Regions from separate parts of the Cupriavidus sp. GW823-FHT07B10 genome, predicted to be linked through region 2. Evidence: predicted binding sites of a transcription regulator. Region 2 holds the regulator's gene; the other holds the start of a gene.

Region 1 (3,409 bases), on a different contig from region 2:
GTCGACAATCTCACCCGATCCGGCTGAATCTCTGCCACCGTGGCCCCGAGATGGAACGTTACCCCGTGCGATTCGTGAAGCGCCTTGATCATGTCGCCGAGCGTCGCGCCCAGGACCCGCTCCATCGGATGCGCTTCGGGCGCGACAACATGCACTTCCAGTCCTCGCGTTCGCAGCGCTGCCGCGACTTCCATCCCGATAAAGCTTGCGCCCACCACGACGCATCGGCGTGCCGTGTCGAGACGCGCGATCAGGGCGTCGCAGTCGGCCAGCGTGCGGAGCACGCTCACGTGCGGCAAGGTTGCGCCTGGAACGTCCAGCCGTATCGGCACGGCACCGACGGCAAGCAGAAGCGCGCCGTAGCTCACGTTGCTGCCGTCCGAGAGCGTGACGGATTTTTGCTCGGGGCTGAGCTTGACGACACGGCTGTCGGAGCGCACGTCGATGTCGTGATCCGCGTAGAACGTCGGTGGCCGCATTGGCAGCCAGTCCGCGTTTGCTGTCCCGGCGAGGTAGTCTTTCGACAGATTCGGCCGATCGTACGGCAATGAGCGATCGGCACTCAGCAGCGTGACGGGGCCGCTATAGCCTTCGCGCCGCAGGGTTTCGACCGCGGCAGTCCCGGCGCCGCCGCCGCCGATGATCACCACGGATTCAGGGAGCCGGGCCGAGGCAAGCCTCGGTGGCCGCACCGCCGGCAGCGCGTCGCGGACGAAGGCCTTCCCGTCTTGCTGTTCCACGCGCCAGCATTTCAGATCGTCCTGGGCGGGCGGCCCGAGGACCTCGCCGGTGCGAAGACTGAAGCAGGCGTGATGCCACGGACATCGGATCGTATCGCCGACCAGCAGGCCGTCCGCCAGTGGCCCGCCATAGTGGGTACAGGTCGCACCGATGGCAAACAGTTCATCAGCCCGACGCACAAGCAAGACCGGTTTGCCGCCAACCTGGCCTGTGACCATGCCGCCGTCAGCAAGGTCAGCCAGCGGCACGCCCTGGGTGAGATCGGGCTTATCCGTGGAGGAAGAGCTTTTGGTCATTGCGTCTCTCCTTGCCGGTCATGGCACAGGGCCATTATCGACCTCGAGGCCGCCAAATGAAAGGCGCATGCAGCGTAACAAACTGCGCGACGGCACGGATATTATTCACGCATGGCCAGCCTCCTTTCCTGACGAAGGGTCATCCGGATGAATACCCCATGAACAGACCCGCCCGCTTCGCTATCGGCAAGCGCATCGCACCCGCACGCTTTCTGCTGTGCGGCGCCATATTGATCGTTGCGACCTTTGCCGCGGGTGCGCTCGGCGCAGAGCCACGCATCGCCCTGCTGATCGGCTTCGATCTCGCGGCCCTTGTCTTCCTTGGCGCCGCGCTGCCGCTGTTGCGCGCCGATGCTGCGGCCATGCGGCGCACGGCGGAACACAACGATGCCAACCGCACAGCGCTGCTCACGATCACCGTGCTGCTCTCGATGGTGATCCTGGTCGCAATCGGCACGCTGATCGCGCGCCCCGAGACACCGCACTGGGCCGACATCGCGCTGATCGTCGCCACGCTTATCCTTTCCTGGCTTTTTGCCAACACCGTTTTCACGCTGCACTATGCGCATCTCTACTACCTCCAGACCGCCACCGGCGACCAGGGCGGACTGCAGGTGCCGGGCGTGCAGCACCCCAGCTATTGGGACTTCCTCTATTTCAGCTTCACGCTGGGCATGACTTTTCAGACTTCTGACGTGACCATCGCCGGCGCACACATGCGCAGGGTGGTCCTGGGCCACTGCGTGGCCGCGTTCCTTTTCAACATGGGGATTCTGGCGTTCACCGTGAACGCCCTGGGTGGCTTGTAGCCAACTTGGCCTTTCGCCCGAAGTGTTCCTGGACAAACTCCTTGCATCCCTCTGGATACTGTATATATTTACAGTACCTGTATGGATGAACAGTAGGAGTCCCGTCCATGGAACACCTGATCCGTGTGCAAAACGACTATGACCGCCAGGTGCTTGCCTGGCTGCGCGGTCGCATCGGCGATGCCGCGCTGCAGACCGCGGCGCTGCGCCTGGGCGGCCAGCGCAAGCCTTATCTGTCAACGATCTGCCGCAGCCTGGGCATCCGCCCGCCCAGCCGGCGCCAGTTCGCGGCCGAGGCGGCGCGCATGCACCGCGCGGTGGGCGATACCTACCTGGCCCGTATCCGCGAAATCCTTGGCCAGTCACCTGCCGAAGCTGCGCTGCGCCAGTAAGCAGTAGCCGATCACCGGCCATGCCGGCGCCACCAAGCTCGCGCCGGCCGTATCATGAAGCCCCGTTGCCGTCACACGGCACGGGGCTTTTTTCATCCCTAGCCAAGGCCGATATGAGCGAACACCGCATCCCTACCGCCGCCCTGCACCAGTGGGTGGCCGATCTCTGGCTTGCCGCGGGCAGCAGCGCGCAAGAGGCGCGCCTGACGGCCGACCACCTGGTCGGCGCCAACCTGAGCGGGCATGACTCGCACGGCGTCGGCATGATCCCGCGCTATGTGCTGGCCTGGCAGGCCGACGAGCTGCAGCTGAACCAGCAGGTCAGCGTGCTGCACGATGCCGGCAGCATGCTGAGCCTGGACGGCAACCGCGGCATGGGCCAGGCGGTGACGGCGCAGGCCATGAACATGGCCATCGGCCGCGCGCGCGAGCATGGCGTCTGCGTGATGGGCCTGCGGCAGTCGCACCACCTGGGGCGCGTGGGCCACTGGGCCGAGCAGGCCACCGCCGCCGGCATGATCTCGATCCATTTCGTCAACGTGCTGTCCAAGCCCATCGTGGCACCGCACGGCGGCTACGATGCGCGCTACGGCACCAACCCGTTCACCATCGGCGTGCCGGTGGCGGGCGAGCCGCCGCTGGTGCTGGACTTCGCCACCAGCGCGATTGCGCTGGGCAAGGTGCGTGTGGCCCACAACAAGGGCGTGCCGGTGGCGCCCGGCTGCCTGCTGGACGCGCATGGCGAGCCCAGCGCCGATCCTGCCGTGATGTACCCCGCCGACGGCGCGCCGCAAGGCGCGCTGCGGCCCTTTGGCGAACACAAGGGCCATGTGCTGGCCGTGATGTGCGAGTTGCTGGGTGCCGCGGTCACCGGCGGCCACACCATCCGCCCCGAAACGCTGCGGCATGAGCACGCGGTCTGGAACAACATGCTGGCGATCGTGTTCGATCCCGCGCGCCTGGGCAACAGCACGTCATTCGGGCATGAGGTGGCGGCGTTCGCCGACTGGATGAAGGCCTCGCGGCTGCAGCCGGGGCAGGATGGCATCCGCCTGCCGGGCGAGCCCGAACGGGCCTGGCGCGCCGCCCGCGCCACTCATATGCCGGTCGACGCCGGCACGCTGGCGCAGCTGGACGACGCGGCCGCGCGGGTGGCGGCCGCGCGCGCCAG
Region 2 (3,409 bases):
CGCGGGACCTCTTGCTGGTTGCAATCCATGCTGCCGTGGCCGACGCTGTCAGCCATGGCGCGCACCGCAGTCCGCACTCAGGCGGCCTGGCCTTCGGTGGTCGTTTGCGCGGCCTTGCGGGCTTCTTCGCGCTGCACTTCCTTCATCATCGGCGAAGGTGCGGTCTCGGCCTTCTTGGTCTGCACGATCAGGTGGCGCAGGACGGCGTCGTTGAACTTGAACGCGTGTTCCAGTTCAGCCAGCGTTTCCTTGCCGCATTCGATGTTCAGGCAAACGTAGTGAGCCTTGGCCAGCTTCTGGATCATGTAAGCCATCTGGCGACGGCCCCAGTCTTCCACGCGGTGAACGTTGCCGTTCTGCGAGGTCACGAGCTGCTTGTAGCGCTCGATCATGGCCGGCACTTGTTCGCTCTGGTCCGGATGGACGATGAAGACGATTTCGTAATGACGCATTGACGCTCCTTTTGGATTAGCCACCCGGGCGTCACGAGTCCGGTGTGGCAAGGTTGAATAGCCTTACATTATAGCGCGCATGGCGGCAAGTGCGCAAGCCGCTGATTACACAGGCAAATCAGTACACAGGCAAATCAGGCGTTGGCAAACACGGCCTGCAGCCTTGCCGGATCCCGCGCCAGGCCTGAGTCGGCTGCCAGCGCCAGGGCCAGCAGCACGCGCGCCTTATAGGGATTGAGGTCCGTTGCGGAAACAAAAGCTCCATCCGTCGGGCTGAGCTGGGGCGGAATCGCCACATGGCCGGCCCCGGTGCGGGAACTGCGCACCACGGCCACCCCCGCGGCAGCGGCATCGGCCAGCGCCCCGGCCAGCACCTCATGCACCGAGCCATTGCCGGCGGCAGCCACCACCAGCCCGGCTACACCCGCGCGGACCAGCGCATCCACTGCCACCCTGCCCGGCTGCGCGTAGCTCGCCACGATCTCCACCATCGGCCACGCCGCCGGCATCGGCCCGATCACCCAGGCCGCGCGTGGCGCGCGGGCGAAGCGCACGTAGTCGTCCTGCACGAAACCCAGCGGCCCGCAGGCCGAGACAAAGGCGTCCACCGCCGATGTGTGGGCCTTGGCCACATCCCGCGCAGCGTGGATCTGCTGGTTCAGCACCACCAGCACACCCTTGCCGCGCGCATCGGGATGAGCGGCCACGCGCACCGCATCCAGCAGGTTCAGCGGCCCATCGGCCGACAGCGACGTCGACGGCCGCATTGCCGCTGTCATCACCACGGGCACCGGACACGATTGCGTCAGGTGCAGCGCCATCGCAGTTTCTTCCAGCGTATCGGTGCCGTGGGTGATCACGATGCCAGCCACGTCGGGCTGCGCGGACCAGTGCTCAACCCGCGCCGCCAGCGTTTGCCAGAGCGTGAAGGTCATGTCCTTGCTGTCGACCTGGGCCACCTGCTCGGCCTCGATGCGAGCCGCCGACTGCAGCGCGGGCACCGCTGCCAGCAACGACGACACCGGCACGGTCGCCGCCTGGTAGCGTGCGCTGCTGGCAGAGTTTCCAGCCGCGCCAGCAATGGTGCCGCCGGTGGCCAGTACGACGATGCGAGGCAATTGGGTCATGGAGCGTGCAAAGAAAGTGGAAAGGCAGGAATGCCGATTGTAACGGGCGCGCCCCGCCTCGCCGCGGCTCTCGCCGGTGATCCGCATTCCGTCCATGAGACACGCCCCAAAAATTCTGCTTGCGCTCAGGCCGATACTGTATAAAATCACAGCATACTGTTTAAACATACAGTGCCCGGTCAGACGGATGCAGGATAAAGGATCGACCGATCCTCTTACCCGAAACCCCGCGGCCCCGCACGGAACGGCGATCCCATGGCGACCCTGACACCCCGGCAGCAGCAGATTTTCGATCTGATCCGCAACACGATCCGCCGCACCGGCTTTCCGCCCACGCGCGCCGAAATCGCCGCAGAGTTTGGCTTCTCCTCGCCCAATGCCGCGGAAGAACACCTGAGGGCGCTGGCACGCAAGGGCGTGATCGAACTGACCCCGGGCGCTTCACGCGGCATCCGCCTGAAGGTGGCACGCAGCGATTCGGAAATGCCCGACCAGTTTTCGTTGCCGATGGCCGGCGTGATGCAGCTGACGCTGCCGCTGGTGGGCCGCGTTGCTGCCGGCAGCCCGATACTCGCCGCCGAGCATATCGACCGCCAGTACCAGGTCGACGCCTCGGTCTTCGACGAACGCCCCGATTACCTGCTGCGAGTGCGCGGCCTGAGCATGCGCGATGCCGGCATCCTCGACGGCGACCTGCTGGCCGTGCGCCGCGCCAGCGAAGCCGCCAACGGCAAGATCGTGGTGGCGCGCCTGGGTGATGACGTGACCGTCAAGCGCCTGCAGCGGCGCGGTGGCCATATCGAACTGATCGCAGAAAACCCGGACTTCACCAACATCATCGTGGAGCCTGGCGAGGAGTTCTCGCTGGAAGGCATCGCCGTCGGGCTGATCCGATCTTCCGGCTTCTAGCCGGGCACCGCAGGCCAACCGCCTGCGCGGGCCCACCCGCTTCCATTGCTTTGCAGACGCCGCCCGGCTTGCCGGGTGTTGACCCCGCTTTGCCTAAAAGAGGTGCCACCATGCCGCAAATCCACCAAGTCGCCGCCCGTCGCCCGGTCAAGCCCGTGCCGTTCCGCCAGAGCAAGGGCGTACGCGTCTACCAGGGTACGCAGCGCCGCACCATGGTCGGCAGCATGGCGGCGATCTGCCGCATGCTTGAACTCGAAACCGCCGAAAAGCTGGCCGCCTGAAATCTGCCGGCTGTCTCCGAGCAGCTGCGGGCGCCGTCCTCAGCTACGCGGCGCACACGCCTTGGCTTCGGCTTCCAGCTCCGTCGGCGTCAGCTGCGGGAACCACGTATCGCTCTTGCGCAGCTCCAGCGCCGTACCATCCGGCTTCGCCGTCAGCGAAATCAGATAGGCATATTGGTATTCACCGCCAGACGTGGTCTGGCCGATGCGGATCTCGGTCTGGCTCTTCGCCGGATAGTTGACGACCGCGGCGTCATCGCCCAGATTGTTGCGCAGGCATTTCGCAACCTCACCCATCTTGGCGGGCGTGAACAAGCGCATCGGCGCACGCGCGCGAATGTCCTTTTCAGAAGTGCCGGTGGCACACCCTGCCACCATGGCTGCCATCGCTACGCCAACCGCTGCCGCTCGAACAGACATACCGCCCCCGGGAAATGCAGAACGGCGCCCTCGCGAGGCGCCGTTCTGGGAAATGCTTTGGGGTGGCTGATGGGACTCGAACCCACGACGACAGGAATCTCAATCCCGGCATCAATCGCCATTTTCCCCTTTGGAATCAACGCTTTCGGCCTCGTTTTTTTCCCATGAACGCTCAATTTTTCACAAGCATTCATGCGGCTTCTACGGGTGCCGTGGGAAA

Evidence for each region. Region 2 encodes LexA, which represses DNA repair genes until DNA is damaged. Its sites were predicted from a motif close to ACTGTATNNNNATACAGT; they were not measured.
Region 1: a site for LexA is predicted at 1,904-1,921, ahead of AC1Q6V_RS14390 (CppA family protein). Genes of this name have one in related genera too.

Annotation. Positions count from the first base shown of each region.
Region 1 covers NZ_JBXAGS010000005.1:440,109-443,517, forward strand. Annotated here, with positions in the region: gene AC1Q6V_RS14380 (FAD-dependent oxidoreductase) at 1-1,037, opposite strand, end outside; gene AC1Q6V_RS14385 (DUF1345 domain-containing protein) at 1,094-1,846, shown strand; gene AC1Q6V_RS14390 (CppA family protein) at 1,954-2,238, shown strand; gene AC1Q6V_RS14395 (malate/lactate/ureidoglycolate dehydrogenase) at 2,352-3,409, shown strand, end outside.
Region 2 covers NZ_JBXAGS010000017.1:114-3,522, reverse strand. Annotated here, with positions in the region: gene rpsF (30S ribosomal protein S6) at 78-452, opposite strand; gene AC1Q6V_RS26840 (asparaginase) at 587-1,579, opposite strand; gene lexA (transcriptional repressor LexA) at 1,835-2,488, shown strand; gene AC1Q6V_RS26830 (hypothetical protein) at 2,599-2,769, shown strand; gene AC1Q6V_RS26825 (hypothetical protein) at 2,809-3,156, opposite strand.